Regions from separate parts of the Staphylococcus pseudoxylosus genome, predicted to be linked through region 2. Evidence: riboswitches for the same ligand, from Rfam matches in the RefSeq annotation. Region 2 holds a riboswitch; the other holds the start of a gene.

Region 1 (7,757 bases), 270 kb from region 2:
GCATTATTTTTAACGACTGCCATCAATTGGTTGTCTTGTTTTACATTTTCAGCGTTTTTTCGAAACTTTGCTGTATCCACAGACCAAATAGCTGTCATTTTACACGCACCTCACTGTAAACATTTAATATTTGTTCATAATAATCAGCAATTCTAATAAGCATATGTTCATTAAAATTCAAATGAGAGGTATGTAATCCCGTAACAAATCCTTTGGATTCATCCCGTACACCTACAAAAACAAAATAACTTGGAGCTAATTGACTATAAAAGCTAAAATCTTCTCCAAATAAATATGGCGTAGGTTTATCAATCACTTCAAATTTCGCATTTCTCAAACCAGTTTCTACATGTTTACGCAAATTCGGATCATTATAAGTAGGGGGATAACCTTCTTCAAATTTCACTTCACAGTCAACATTGAATAATAATTTTACACTTTCTGCAATTTTAGTCATTTGTTGCTTAACTATTTCTAAATCATTAATATCATAAGTACGAATAGTACCTTCCAAATATCCATGACTAGGTACCGTATTAATAGCTTCTCCAGCTTCAAAATGCCCCATATGAACTATATTTCGTTTCAAACCATTCAAATGATATTGTTGAATTTGACCAACTTGACCCAGTACATGTTGCAATGCCTCTCCACAAGAATATCCTTGCTCTTTATCTGCTACATGACTTGATAAACCATTTAAATAAAATCTATATTCTGTAGCACTTGCAGTAATTTCTTCGTCTCTAATGACAACACGGCCTTCATTTTCAAATGGCATCACATGGACACCAAAAACAGCCTCAATAGGGTAATCACTAAATGCACCGGCTCTAATTAATCGATTTGCGCCACCACCTGTTTCTTCAGCAGGTTGAAAGATAAAGACAATATTTTGAGGAAGTTCACCACGATCAGCTATGGCTTTACAACGTTTGACAAAGAGCATTAACGCCGTTGTATGCCCATCATGCCCACATGCATGCATCACATTATCCGTTTTACTTTTAAAATCTATATCATTTTCTTCAAAGATTGGCAATGCATCGATATCTGCTCGATAAGCAATTGTGTGTTCGCCATTACCAGGTAAGTATGCAATAATCCCTGTATCAAGAGGTCTTTGATAAACGACTCCCAATTCTTCTAAAAAGTTAGCGATATATTCAGTTGTTTTATATTCATGTAAGCTCAATTCTGGATGTTGATGCAAGTAACGTCTATGTGTTGTAACAAATTCTAACTCATTCATCAAAATCAAATCCTTTTAGTTAAAGTTATATTTAGACTCTACTTCGTTCGCACAAGCCTATTATGTATCGTTTTATATTATAAAAATGAGGAGGTAAGACGACCTTGTAATATATGAAATCACTACCACATAGAACAAGTTGAGACAATATAATAAATTTTATGCTGTCTCGTCTAAACCTCCCATTTTGCTATTTCAACATTCACTTAAATTTTATCACTATGTTTTCATTTAAATGAATATCTTTTATTTTAATTAAGTATTAGTCATTTAATTTTCTTAACGCTGAAACAATCTCACGTTTTGAATCTTCAACTTCGCTTGTTTGTTTAATGACTTTTGCTGGTGTACCAGCTACTACAGAACCTTCCGGTACATCTTGTGTTACGATTGCGCCAGCCGCAACAATAGAACCTTTACCAACACGAACACCTTCAAGAATTACTGCATTTGCACCAATTAACACATCATCTTCAATGACTACTGGTGATGCGCTTGGTGGTTCTATTACTCCTGCTAATACTGCACCAGCTCCAACGTGAACATTTTTACCAGTTGTAGCACGCCCACCAAGCGTTGCATTCATATCTACCATAGTACCTTCACCAACTACAGCTCCGATATTAATCGTAGCACCCATCATGATTACTGCACCATCTTCAATAATCGCTTGTTCGCGAATAAAAGCACCAGGTTCAATTCGTGCATTAGTGTTTGTTAAATCTTTCAATGGAATTGCAGAGTTGCGACGATCCATTTCCACTTCTAATTCATCAATACTTGATTGGTTGCTTTCGTAAAATTGTTTCCATTCGTCAGCTTCACAAAAGATTACTTTTGAATCAGCGGAACCAAAGACTTTAAAACTTTCAGGGAAGCTCACATTTTCAAAGTTTCCATTTGCATAGACTTTTAGTGGTGTAGATTTTTTTGCATCACTTATAAATTGAATAATTTCTTCTGCCGTTAAATGTTGTACCATAATTAAATACGCTCCTTAGGGTTTATAGGTTGTCAAATGTATAATAGTCATTTGCTTTATTGATTAATTTTTCTGCTGCGCCAATTGCACCATTGGCAAAAATATCTTTAGACTGTGCACGATGAGTTATTTCAATCGTTTCATCTGTACCAGCAAAAAGTATATCATGTTGTCCTACGATAGTACCTCCACGAATTGAATGAACGCCAATTTCATCTTGAGTACGCTTTTCATTGTTTTCATGTCTATCATAAACTGGTGTAGATTGTGTACGTAATGATTCAATAACATCGTAAAGTTTAACTAGTGTACCACTTGGTGCGTCAACTTTTTTATTATGGTGAGCTTCTGTAAGCTCAATATCAAAGTCTTCGAGCAATGGTACAGCTGCTTCTAAAATTTTAGTTAGTGCATGAACACCATAACTCATGTTTGCACTGAAAAATACAGGCATACGATGGCTTAATTCTTTTAGTTTATCAATAATTGTATCTTTTTCACCAGTGGTCGCAATTACCAATGGTAAAGTGAAATCTTCCTCTAATAGAGGTAATAACAATTCAGGGTTAGAAAAATCAATAGCAACGTCTGCGTCTTTAACATCCGTAATATGTTGATAAGTAGGGTAAGGGTATGCTTTAGTTTCATCTCTTACAATTAGCCCTACAATTTCATGTCCTTTTTCTTCAGCTAATCTAGCAACACGTTGATTCATTGCGCCATAGCCAATAAGTACTACTTTCATGCTTTTTCACCTGCTTTAAAATTTTCATAAGCTTGTTCTAATGCTTCTCGTTCACCGTCTTCAAGTGGAACTAATGGTAAACGGACTTCATAATTTCCAAACCCTTCCAATGCTGTTAATAATTTTATTGGAATAGGGTTTACATCCACTGATAGGGCATCAAGCAAGGTTTGAATTGGTTGAAATTGCGTTTCAATATTTTCCCCATTTTGTTTAGCATCGTATAATGCTTGGAATGATTTCGGAATCACATTTGCAACAACTGAAATCACGCCGTGACCATCTTTATTAAAATATTCAACCACATTATCGTCATTCCCACTATATAAAGCGAACTCATCTAGGTTTAGACGTTTTTTTAAATCGTCTAAATAATCAAAATCATTTGTTGCATCTTTTAGTGCGACGATATACTCATTTTGACTTAAAGTTTCGACTGTTTCTGCGTCAATTGTCATATTCGTACGAGAGGGCACATTATATAAAACGACTGGTAATTTAACTGCATCAGCAATTGTCGTAAAATGTGCAATTAAACCACGTTGGTTTGTTTTATTATAGTAGGGCGTAATCAACATGATTGCATCTGCGCCTAATTCTCTAGCACGTACGGAAGCTTGAATAGATTTTTGTGTATTGTTAGTACCTGTCCCTGCAATTACCGGTACTCGACCATCTACATGATTAATGACAATTTCTAATATTTGATCTTTCTCATCTTCAGTAAGTGTAGGGTTTTCCGCAGTAGTACCATTGACTACGATAGATTTCGTATCGTTCTCTATTAAATAATCAACATGTCTTCTAATGGCTTCATAGTCTACTTCATTGTGTGTGAATGGCGTTGCTAAAGCTACACCAACACCTTCAAAAATGTGTCCCATCTTATTTAACTCCTTTCAAGCTCATCACTTGTTCAAGAATTTGTACTGCATTTAATGCTGCACCTTTCAATAAGTTATCAGAAGTACACCAAACGTGGAATGTATTATCTAAACTATCATCACGACGAATACGTCCTACAAAGATTTCATCTTTATTAGTAGAATGTATCGCTAATGGGTATTCATTATTCTGTGGATTATCTACAAGTACAACACGATCATCATTTTCAAACAATGCTTGTATTGCTTCAACTGTCGCTTCTTGTTCTAATGTTACACTCATGTGTACGCTGTGACTATCTTGTACTGGTACACGAACACAAGTCGCTGTAACTTTTAAGTCATCTACATTTAAGATTTTACGTGTTTCATCAATCATTTTTTGTTCTTCTTTTGTATACCCATCTTCAAGGAAACTATCTATATGTGGTAACACATTATTATAAATTGGATGTGGGTAAGCTTCAGGTGCTTTGCCATTTGCACCTTCTGCTAAATCTGCCTTACCTTTAACACCAGATCCAGATACTGCTTGATAAGTTGTGTATGCTACGCGTTTCAAACCATAAGTTTCTTGTAATGGTTTAAGTGGCACAACTGATTGAATCGTAGAACAGTTAGGATTTGCAATGATCTTTCTATCTAATTTAGGTTCATTGACTTCTGGTACGATTAAATCGATGCCTTCAGTCATTCTCCATTGGCTGGAGTTATCAATAACAATAGCGCCTGCTTCTTCAAAGATAGGTGAGAAGTGCTCACTTGTACTACCACCAGCGCTCATCAATACATAATCAAATGATTCTCTAGCCGCATCTTCAGTTAACTCTCTAACTGTATACGTTTGACCTTGGAATTCTACTTGTTGTCCAGCTGAACGTGCTGATGAAAATAGCACCAATTCATCAAACGGAATCTCTTTTCTATCAATAGTTTCTAACATTTTTCTTCCTACTAAACCAGTTGCACCTGCAATTGCTAATCTTGTCATATACAATACACTCCAATGTTATTTTTTTAATAGTACTATAATTTTGAAAATTCAGATATCAAAAGCTTGATAAAGGGTTTGAACAGCACGTTCACCATTCATAGCATCAATAACACATGAAATACTAATTTCTGAAGTTGTTGTTTGATAAAATGAAATATCATTTTCAATCAATGTTTTGAATGCTTTTGAAGCTACGCCCGACATGTCTCTCATGCCAGAACCAATTAGAGAGAGTTTAACGTAATCTTCATTTATCTTAAAGTCTAACGCACTAAATGATTCTTTTAAAGACTCTAAAATCGTTGAAATTTGTATGACATCTGTATCTTTAATCGTAAATGACATTTGTAATCCTTCCAAATTAACGATTTGCGATATCATATCAACATTAACAGAACCATCTTCTAAATGGTTGAATAATGCAGTTAATAATTTGTTATCGGGTAGAGGATAACTAATTGTAACGTGCATCATATGCGTATCTAACGCAACACCTGTAACGGCTTTTCTTTCTAATATTTCAGTTTGGGGCATAATCCATGTTCCTTTCACATTTGATAAAGTTCTTCCTAAGTATAGTGGAATACTGTAATTGTTTGCCAATTCTACACTTCTTGTTTCAAGCACACCTGCACCTAAAGCACTCATCTCCATCATTTCTTCATAAGAGACATAGTCCAAACGTTTAGCATCCTTATAAAGTCTTGGATCTGTAGCATAAACACCATCAACATCTGTATATATTTCGCAAGCTATGTTATTACTTGCTGCTAATGCGACTGCTGTAGTATCTGATCCACCACGACCTAATGTAGTTACTTCAAAGTTATCATTAATACCTTGAAAACCTGCTATGACTAAAATGTCATTTTCGGTAAAAGCTTGCTCGAATGTATCAGGATCAATTTCTGCTATACGGCTCTTCAAATGATGTCCAACAGTTTTAATACCTGCTTGATAACCAGTCATGGCTTTGGCATTAATACCAATATCATTTAAAACCATCGATAAATAAGAAACTGTTTGTTGTTCTCCTGTGGTAAGTAAGAGGGCAAGTTCCTGATCTTTAGGACTACTAGTTAAAGTAGAAACGTTAGCCATTAATTCATCTGTTGTTTTACCCATAGCACTTACAACCACAATTAATTGTTCACCTTGTTCAACTCTTAACCTAAGCATTTCGGCAATATTTTTTATTTTAGTAAAATCACTTACTGAAGAACCTCCAAATTTCAAAACACTTCTTTCCAATTTCTATATCCTCCTCAACGAATAGGGGAGAATCACAGTATTATAAAAAAAGAACAAGTTCGGAATGCGAACCTGTTCTATAATATATATACAAGTGATGCACTCCATTATTTTAAAATAATGACAGACTCTTAGCTCTTAACCATAAAGTCCAACGTGTTATAAGCTGCTATTATAACTGTTTCGGCATCTCACCCTTTCAAAATTAGCTGCTAGCAGGCAGGTTCTTCTAATAATTACTAATGATTGATGCGCCTCATCAAAACCATATTTAATTTTTTGTTTATGATACACATTATACATAGGCTTGCATATACTGTAAACCGCTTTTACCAAGTTTTTTTAATTTACTGAAAAATCCAACACTTTATAACTCCTTTTTGCAACTTATGTGTAAAAAGTGTTGCAAATCAATTCGCATTCACATTTTCAAATTATAATAATGGGCGTTACAGTAGATTAAAATTCTTCATATACTGCCGGATCTTGTCCTTTTAATCTGCCGTCTTTTTGAGTTAACGCATTTATTTTTTCGATATCATCATGCTCTAAAGTGAAATCAAAAACCTCTTTATTTTGAATTTGTCTAGCAATAGAAGTTGCTTTTGGAATAGGTACTACACCATTTTGAATATGCCATCTCAAAATAATTTGAGGAATGGTTTTATCATATTTTTCTGCTATCACTTCAATATCCTTATCATTTATAACTTCTGAAGCGCGACCAAGAGGGCTCCAAGCTTGCGTAATAATTCCTTTTTCATTATGATATCTAATCATATCTTGTTGATTAAAATAAGGATGTAATTCTATTTGGTTAACCGAAGGCAGGACTCCTGTTTCTTGTTCTAACGTTTCAATATGCTCAGGCAAGAAATTACACACACCAATAGATTTAATTAATCCAGCATTGCGAGCATCAATCATCGCTTGCCAAGCCTCAACAAATTTACCGTGTCTTGGGTTTGGCCAATGTATTAAGTATAAATCGATATATTCCACATTCAGACGATAAATCGATTCTTGAATAGCAATCAATGCTGCATTGTAGTCTTGGTAACGTCCAGGAAGTTTAGAAGTTACAATAATTTGGTCTCTTGAAACATGACTCTGTTCAATCGCTTTACCAACGGTGCCTTCATTCTCATAATTGTATGCAGTATCTAATAAACGATAACCTTGATTTAACGCACTTACAATCGCATGCATCCCTGATACACCATTTAACTTATATGTACCAAACCCTATTTGAGGTATTATCTTGCCGTCAATCATATCTAAATTTTGCATTTTCAAATTCCTCCTAGCTTAAACTTATAATAATTATATAATGCTTGAAAAGCATTTCAAAGTAATTGGCCCTTACAACATTTGTTTTACAATTATCAAAAGGGGAGTAATAAAAAGTCTGCCAGATTATAATTATAACCCGGCAGACAAATATATTTTCATATTTTTAATTATTAATTAACAATCATTATTTATTTCGTTAATACACCAGTTTCTTCTAAATAAGCTTGGTATGATATCTCTTTAGATACAGCTCCAGCTGGATTTAAGTCGATTACACGATTTGCGATTGTATTGATAAATTCAAAGTCATATGAAGTGAAAATAAGAGAACCCTTAAAGTTCTTCAAGCCATCATT
Region 2 (7,757 bases):
ATTAAAACGTCACTTTGAAACCAAAAATGCTATCGACTTAAACAGTTATCAAGATATAACACGCACATTTACTGATGTTTTTAAAATCCCTAATAAAGCATTAGCACAAGATACAACATACATCCAAGATGATAAGCCGTATGAAGGTTTAGACCTTACACGCGTTCACTTTGACTTTGAAACATTATATGATTTGTTGCAGAATCATTTTATTAGTTCAAAAATTGTTACGAATGATGCGAAAGCGTTAATAACACAAATTGCAACATTATATGGTTTGACGCCTGAATCGATGAAGCGTATTATTTTAAAATCGATAACGAGTGCGCAAGAATTATCTTTTGAAGAATTAAGAAAACACGCACGTACTTATTATTTAATGGAACATGAACAACAGTTACCCAATTTACAAGTTAAATCAGAAAAAGATAATGTTCCTTCACAAGTAAACACTTCTGAAGAAACGTCAAGTCAATCTGATAATTGGTTGGTACAATTGGAGCAAACAAGCCCAATTGATATGTTAGCATCGTGGTCAGAATCTGAACCGACTACACAGCAAAAATTCATGATTGAAGAATTGATTGAACGTGAAAACTTATCTTTTGGTGTTATTAATATTCTATTGCAATTTGTTATGTTGAAGGAAGATATGAAGTTACCTAAAACTTATATTTTTGAAATAGCATCAAATTGGAAGAAAAAAGGTATTAAAACGGCTGAACAGGCATATGAATATGCAATGAAAGTTAATCAACCTAAAAAAGAATCTTATCCGACCAAAAATCGATATAAACAAAAACAATTAGCTTCTAGAGAGATGACACCGAAATGGTTAGAAGAGCGAGATGAGAAACCAGAAAAAGATAACCAACAGCATAACGACGAAGAAGATGAGAAGCTAAAAAATGACAGAGAGCAATTTTTAAATCAATTAAAAAATAGATGGAAGGAGGGCGAATAAATGAAATCTTTTAATAATATCATGGGAGAGTCAGATGATTTATCAAAACGCATAGAAAAAATAAAAAAAGATGTGATTAATGATCCTGATGTTAAACGCTTTTTAAATGAGCATCAATCAGAATTGACAAATGCCATGATAGATGAAGACTTAAATATTTTGCAAGAATACAAAGACCAAGTGAAACACTATGATGGACATGCTTATAAGGATTGTCCTAACTTTGTAAAAGGCCATGTTCCAGAACTATATATTGAAAGTAACCATATCAAAATTCGTTATTTACCATGCCCGTGTAAGATAAAGTATGATGAAGAAAGGTTTAACTCTCATCTAATTACTTCGCACCATATGCAACGTGATACTTTAGACGCTAAACTTGAAGATATATATATGGATAGAAGAGATAGATTAGATGTTGCAATGGCAGCAAACAAAATTTGTGATAAAATCACGAAACACGATCCTCAAGTTAAAGGATTATACTTGCATGGCCCATTTGGAACAGGGAAGTCATTTATTTTAGGCGCCATTGCGAATCAGTTAAAAACGGAAAAAATTCCTTCTACTATTGTCTATTTGCCTGAATTTATTCGTTCACTTAAAGGCGGCTTTAAGGATGGAAGTTTTGAAACAAAATTATCCAGAGTACGAGAAGCGAATATTTTAATGTTAGATGATATCGGTGCTGAAGAAATTACACCATGGGCTAGAGATGAAGTTATAGGGCCGCTATTACATTACAGAATGGTACAGGAATTACCAACATTTTTTAGTTCTAATTTAAGCTTTGAAGAATTAGAGTATCATCTTTCGGTAACGCGTGATGGTACTGAGAAGACAAAGGCAGCCCGAATTATGGAACGTATCAAAACTTTGGCGACACCTTATTATTTAGAAGGAAAAAATTATAGGAACGATTGAAATCTAAAATAAATGTTGTATAATATAATTAAATCTAAATCAAACGAAATGAAACGAAGATACGATTGATATTTCACTACTTCACAGAGAGCCATTGGATGTTGAGATATGGTAAGTATATTTATTGATTACTCCTTCGTCAGTGATGTTGTAATGAACATCCGGCTCAAGACCGTTATCTTACGTAGAGAGAAGCTATTTTGTATTTATGCAGAAAAGTTTTAATTTAGGGTGGTACCACGAAGACCTCGTCCCTTTATAGGGATGGGGTCTTTTTATTTTCTCTGCGATTATTGATAAATTGTATTTCGCTTTGATTTAAGTGCTTGAATAAATAGGAGGAATGTTAAATGGACCAAATTAATATAAAATTTCCAGATGGTAATGCGAAAGTGTTTGATAAAGGCACAACAACAGAAGATATAGCACAATCAATAAGTCCAGGATTAAGAAAAAAAGCCGTAGCTGGAAAGTTGAATGGTCAACTAATTGATTTAACTAGACCAATTGAAGAAGATGGCGATATTGAAATCGTTACACCTGGTACAGATGAAGCTTTGGAAGTGTTACGACATTCAACAGCCCATCTTATGGCACAAGCATTAAAACGTTTATATGGAAATGTAAACTTTGGTGTTGGTCCCGTAATTGAAGGTGGTTTTTATTATGACTTTGATATGGAAGAGAGTCTTTCTTCGGATGATTTTGAGAAAATTGAAAAGACAATGAAACAGATTGTTAATGAGAATTACCCAATAGAGCGTAAGGTTGTTTCTCGTAATGAAGCTAAAGCATTTTTCTCAGAAGACCCTTATAAATTAGAACTTATAAATGCAATTCCTGAAGATGAAAATGTCACATTATACACTCAAGGTGAATTTACAGATTTATGTCGTGGTGTACATGTACCTTCAACTTCAAAAATTAAAGAATTTAAACTATTATCGACAGCTGGAGCTTATTGGCGTGGTGATAGTAACAACAAAATGCTACAACGTATTTATGGTACAGCATTTTTCGATAAAAAGGATTTGAAAGCACACTTACAAATGCTTGAAGAAAGAAAAGAACGTGATCATCGTAAAATTGGTAAGGAACTAGAGCTATTCTCAAACAATCCATTGGTAGGCGCTGGTTTACCACTTTGGTTACCAAACGGTGCAACAATCCGTCGAGAAATTGAACGTTACATCGTAGACAAAGAAGTGAGCATGGGCTATGACCATGTTTACACACCGGTTATGGCTAATGTTGATTTATATAAAACATCTGGTCACTGGGATCATTATCAAGAGGATATGTTCCCAACAATGAAACTTGATGAGCATGAAGAAATGGTGCTTAGACCAATGAATTGTCCACATCATATGATGATTTATGCTAATAAACCACATTCATATCGTGAATTGCCAATAAGAATTGCTGAATTAGGCACAATGCACCGTTATGAAGCAAGTGGAGCTGTGTCAGGTTTACAACGTGTACGTGGTATGACTCTAAATGATGCGCATATCTTTGTTCGTCCGGATCAAATTAAAGAAGAATTTAAACGTGTTGTTAATCTAATTATTGATGTATATAAAGACTTTAACTTTGAAAACTATAGCTTCAGACTAAGTTATAGAGATCCAGAGGACAAAGAGAAATACTTCGATGACGATGAAATGTGGAATAGAGCAGAGAGCATGTTGAAGGAAGCTGTTGATGAGTTAGGCTTAGATTATGAAGAAGCCATTGGTGAAGCGGCATTCTATGGTCCGAAACTAGATGTACAAGTACAAACTGCAATGGGTAAAGAAGAAACATTATCTACAGCACAACTTGATTTCTTATTACCACAAAAATTTGATTTAACTTATATTGGTAATGATGGAGAACAACATAGACCAGTTGTTATACATCGTGGTGTTGTTTCAACTATGGAACGTTTTGTTGCGTTTTTAACTGAAGAAACAAAAGGAGCTTTCCCAACTTGGTTAGCACCTAAACAAGTAGAAATCATCCCTGTAAATGTTGATTTACATTATGATTATGCGAGACTTATTCAAGATGAGCTTAAGTCACAAGGTGTTCGAGTTGAAATTGATGACAGAAATGAAAAAATGGGTTATAAAATTAGAGAAGCACAAATGCAAAAAATTCCATATCAACTTGTCGTAGGCGATAAAGAGGTAGAAAATAGTGAAGTGAATGTGAGGAAATATGGCTCGCAAGATCAAGAAACTATAGAGAAAGACGAGTTTATTTGGAACTTGGTCGATGAGATTAGATTGAAAAAACAAAGATAGTCTTGAAAGTAATGTAGAAATCATGTATATTACAGGTTAGTGAGTTAAAATAAAATTAAATTTGAGTTAGAGGTTGCATTTTTAAAGAGTAAGTATTCAGAAGCCGTATGGGACGTATGTTGAATTCATGAAAGGTAAAAATGCCGAAACTGGTATTGACCATTGACACAATATCAGTTGGGACAGTTATCGAAAGAAACTGGACTGTCACATATGTGATGTGCTACCTATATAAATGCTATTATTAAAATGGTTGCATATCTAATAGGTATGCAACCATTTTGTTTTGGTTGAATGATTAAAATTAATACTTTTACGGGATTGAGTGAAAATTATTGTGAATGCGGTTTTGCAAATATTTGCGCTGCGTTTAGATTTTTCATAGTAAAAATTGAATGCTTTAATCATATAGTAAGTTAACCTCTAAGTTTAAAGAAAGGACACTTCTATGGCAAAACAAGAAAATCAAAGCAATGGAGTTCAAAGAGGACTAAAAGATCGTCATATTTCCATGATTGCGATTGGTGGATGTATTGGAACAGGGCTATTTATGACTTCAGGTGGAGCGATTCACGATGCCGGAGCCTTAGGTGCATTACTAGCCTATGCAATTATTGGGGCAATGGTCTTCTTCCTTATGACGTCATTAGGAGAAATGGCGACATATTTACCAGTGTCGGGATCATTTAGTACTTACGCAACACGTTTTGTTGATCCTTCACTAGGATTTGCATTAGGTTGGAATTATTGGTTCAACTGGGTTATCACGGTTGCGGCAGATGTTACAATTGCAGCGCAAGTTATACAATATTGGACACCTTTAACCGGGATGCCAGCTTGGGCTTGGAGTTGTCTATTTTTATTAATTATTTTTGGGCTTAATGCATTATCTGTTCGCGTATATGGTGAAAGTGAATACTGGTTTGCATTAATTAAAGTAGTTACCGTTATCATATTCATAGGAATTGGTTTACTAACCATCTTAGGTATTATGGGTGGAGAATTTGTTGGTTTTGATACCTTTACTAAAGGTGGCGGACCAATACTAGGTGATGGACTAGGAGGTAGCCTATTAACTATCTTAGGTGTATTCTTAGTTGCTGGATTCTCCTTCCAAGGAACTGAATTGATTGGTATAACTGCAGGTGAATCAGAAAATCCAGAACGCGCTGTACCAAAAGCAATTAAACAAGTGTTTTGGAGAATATTGATTTTCTATATTATGGCAATTTTTGTTATTGGTATGTTAATTCCTTATGACAGTGCAGCATTAATGGGTGGAGGCGACGATATTTCAACATCTCCATTTACGCTTGTATTCCAAAATGCAGGATTAGCATTTGCGGCATCATTTATGAATGCTGTAATATTGACTTCAGTTCTATCTGCGGGTAACTCAGGTATGTACGCATCAACGCGTATGTTGTATTCAATGAGTAAAGATAAATTAGCATATCCTGTATTTGGTAAAACAAACAAATATGGTGTGCCTTATGTATCATTATTAGTCACAGCGCTTATCGTAATAGGTATATTTGTATTACAACATTTAAGTGGTGACGCTTATGAATATATTGTTGCTGCTAGTGGTATGACAGGATTTATCGCATGGGTTGGTATTGCAGTCAGCCATTATAGATTTAGAAAAGCATTTGATAAACAAAATTATGATAAATCAAAATTAAAATACAAAGCTAAGTTATTCCCGTTCGGTCCAATATTTGCAGGTGTACTCTGTGTACTTGTTATAATAGGGCAAGACGTAGACTTTATAAAAACGGGTGATTTCAATTTAAATAGATTCGTTATAACTTATATGGGTATACCTGTATTTTTAGCATTTTTCATTTATCATAAATTGAGATACAGAACGAAAATCATTCCGTTAGAACAAGTAGATTTACGTCAAGATGTTGATATGGATGAAATTAATAAATAGTAAAAAAACAGTTGACTAATGTCATTATTGTTGTTATGCTAGGTAACGTTGAATACGAAACGAACCAAGTAGAAGCTCCCGCTTCTCACCTGTTGCGACGCAAAAGCTGTTGGCAGGTCTTATATATGCATGATGTAGTCATGCGTAGAGGAGAGCGGGTATATTATATACTCGCTCTTTTTGCTTGGGATAATTTCGTAAAAATCTTGGAGGTGTCAACCATAGCAAAAGATCAGACTCAAGTTAACGAAAAGATTCGTGCAAAAGAATTACGCTTAATCGGTCAAGACGGAGAACAAATTGGTGTAAAAACTAAGACAGAAGCTCTAGAAATGGCAGATAGAGTAGGTTTAGACGTAGTCATCATGGCTCCGAATGCTAAACCACCTGTTGCTAGAATTATGGATTATGGTAAATATAAATTTGAACAACAGAAAAAAGAAAAAGAAATGAAGAAAAAACAAAAAACAATTAACCTTAAAGAAATACGTTTAAGCCCAACTATTGAGGAACATGACTTCCAAACTAAGTTGAAGAATGGACGTAAATTCTTAGAAAAAGGCGACAAATGTAAAGTTTCAATTCGTTTCAGAGGTCGTGCGATTACGCATAAAGAAATTGGTCAACGTGTTTTAGAGAAATTTGCAGATGAATGTAAAGATATCGCTACAGTTGAACAAAGACCAAAAATGGATGGACGTCAAATGTTTATTACATTAAGTCCAATCAATGAAAAATAATAAGAAGATATTACAGGAGGAAATGAATCATGCCTAAAATGAAAACACACCGTGGAGCAGCTAAACGTGTTAAAAGAACTGGTTCAGGTAAATTAAAACGTTCTAGAGCTTTCACATCTCATATGTTTGCAAACAAAACAACTAAACAAAAACGTAAATTACGTAAAGCTTCATTAGTATCTAAATCAGATATGAAACGCGTAAAACAATTATTAGCATACAAAAAATAATGATTAAAATGTCATAACGTATCAATTTGAAAGATTGAACATATTTAGAGGAGGAATTTATTATGCCACGAGTTAAAGGTGGAACAGTAACAAGAGCGCGTCGTAAAAAGACGATTAAATTAGCTAAAGGTTACTTCGGTTCAAAACGTACATTATATAAAGTTGCAAAACAACAAGTTATGAAATCAGGTCAATATGCATTCCGTGACCGTCGTCAAAGAAAGCGTGATTTCCGTAAATTATGGATTACACGTATCAACGCAGCAGCTCGTCAACATGACATGAGTTATTCAAGACTTATGAACGGTTTGAAAAAAGCTGAAATCGACATTAACCGTAAAATGCTTTCAGAAATTGCTATTTCAGACGAAAAAGCTTTCGCTGAGTTAGTAACTAAAGCTAAAGATGCTTTAAAATAGTATCTAATTATAGAGGGAGTGCGACAGAAATACTATTATAAAAAATAGATTTCTGTCGCACTCCTTATTTTTTTATTACGCAGTTTTAAATATATATGTGACATAAGCGCCGATGAATTGATTTGATTGTATTTTAAGATACGAATTATCATTTTGATAAATAACCATCATTTGATAAAATAGCTTAGAAGTCATAAATGGAGGAGAAACTAATGTCTAAATTCGATGAAATGATTACAGTAGTTCCGAGAAA

What was found. Region 2 has a riboswitch for lysine ahead of LG295_RS06330 (amino acid permease). Riboswitches for the same ligand answer to the same signal wherever they lie in the genome.
Region 1: another riboswitch for lysine. It lies ahead of LG295_RS07695 (aspartate kinase); the one in region 2 lies ahead of LG295_RS06330 (amino acid permease).

What each region holds. Positions count from the first base shown of each region.
Region 1 is NZ_CP085024.1:1,589,860-1,597,616, forward strand. It holds gene LG295_RS07665 (alanine racemase) at 1-98, opposite strand, end outside; gene LG295_RS07670 (amidohydrolase) at 95-1,252, opposite strand; gene dapD (2,3,4,5-tetrahydropyridine-2,6-dicarboxylate N-acetyltransferase) at 1,515-2,234, opposite strand; gene dapB (4-hydroxy-tetrahydrodipicolinate reductase) at 2,257-2,979, opposite strand; gene dapA (4-hydroxy-tetrahydrodipicolinate synthase) at 2,976-3,863, opposite strand; gene LG295_RS07690 (aspartate-semialdehyde dehydrogenase) at 3,865-4,854, opposite strand; gene LG295_RS07695 (aspartate kinase) at 4,906-6,108, opposite strand; lysine riboswitch at 6,198-6,376, opposite strand; gene LG295_RS07700 (aldo/keto reductase) at 6,568-7,398, opposite strand; gene LG295_RS07705 (ABC-F family ATP-binding cassette domain-containing protein) at 7,590-7,757, opposite strand, start outside.
Region 2 is NZ_CP085024.1:1,319,757-1,327,513, forward strand. It holds gene LG295_RS06315 (replication initiation and membrane attachment family protein) at 1-964, shown strand, start outside; gene dnaI (primosomal protein DnaI) at 965-1,888, shown strand; gene thrS (threonine--tRNA ligase) at 2,239-4,176, shown strand; lysine riboswitch at 4,236-4,410, shown strand; gene LG295_RS06330 (amino acid permease) at 4,625-6,115, shown strand; ribosomal protein L20 leader region at 6,176-6,304, shown strand; gene infC (translation initiation factor IF-3) at 6,328-6,855, shown strand; gene rpmI (50S ribosomal protein L35) at 6,885-7,085, shown strand; gene rplT (50S ribosomal protein L20) at 7,148-7,504, shown strand; gene LG295_RS06350 (NUDIX domain-containing protein) at 7,717-7,757, shown strand, end outside.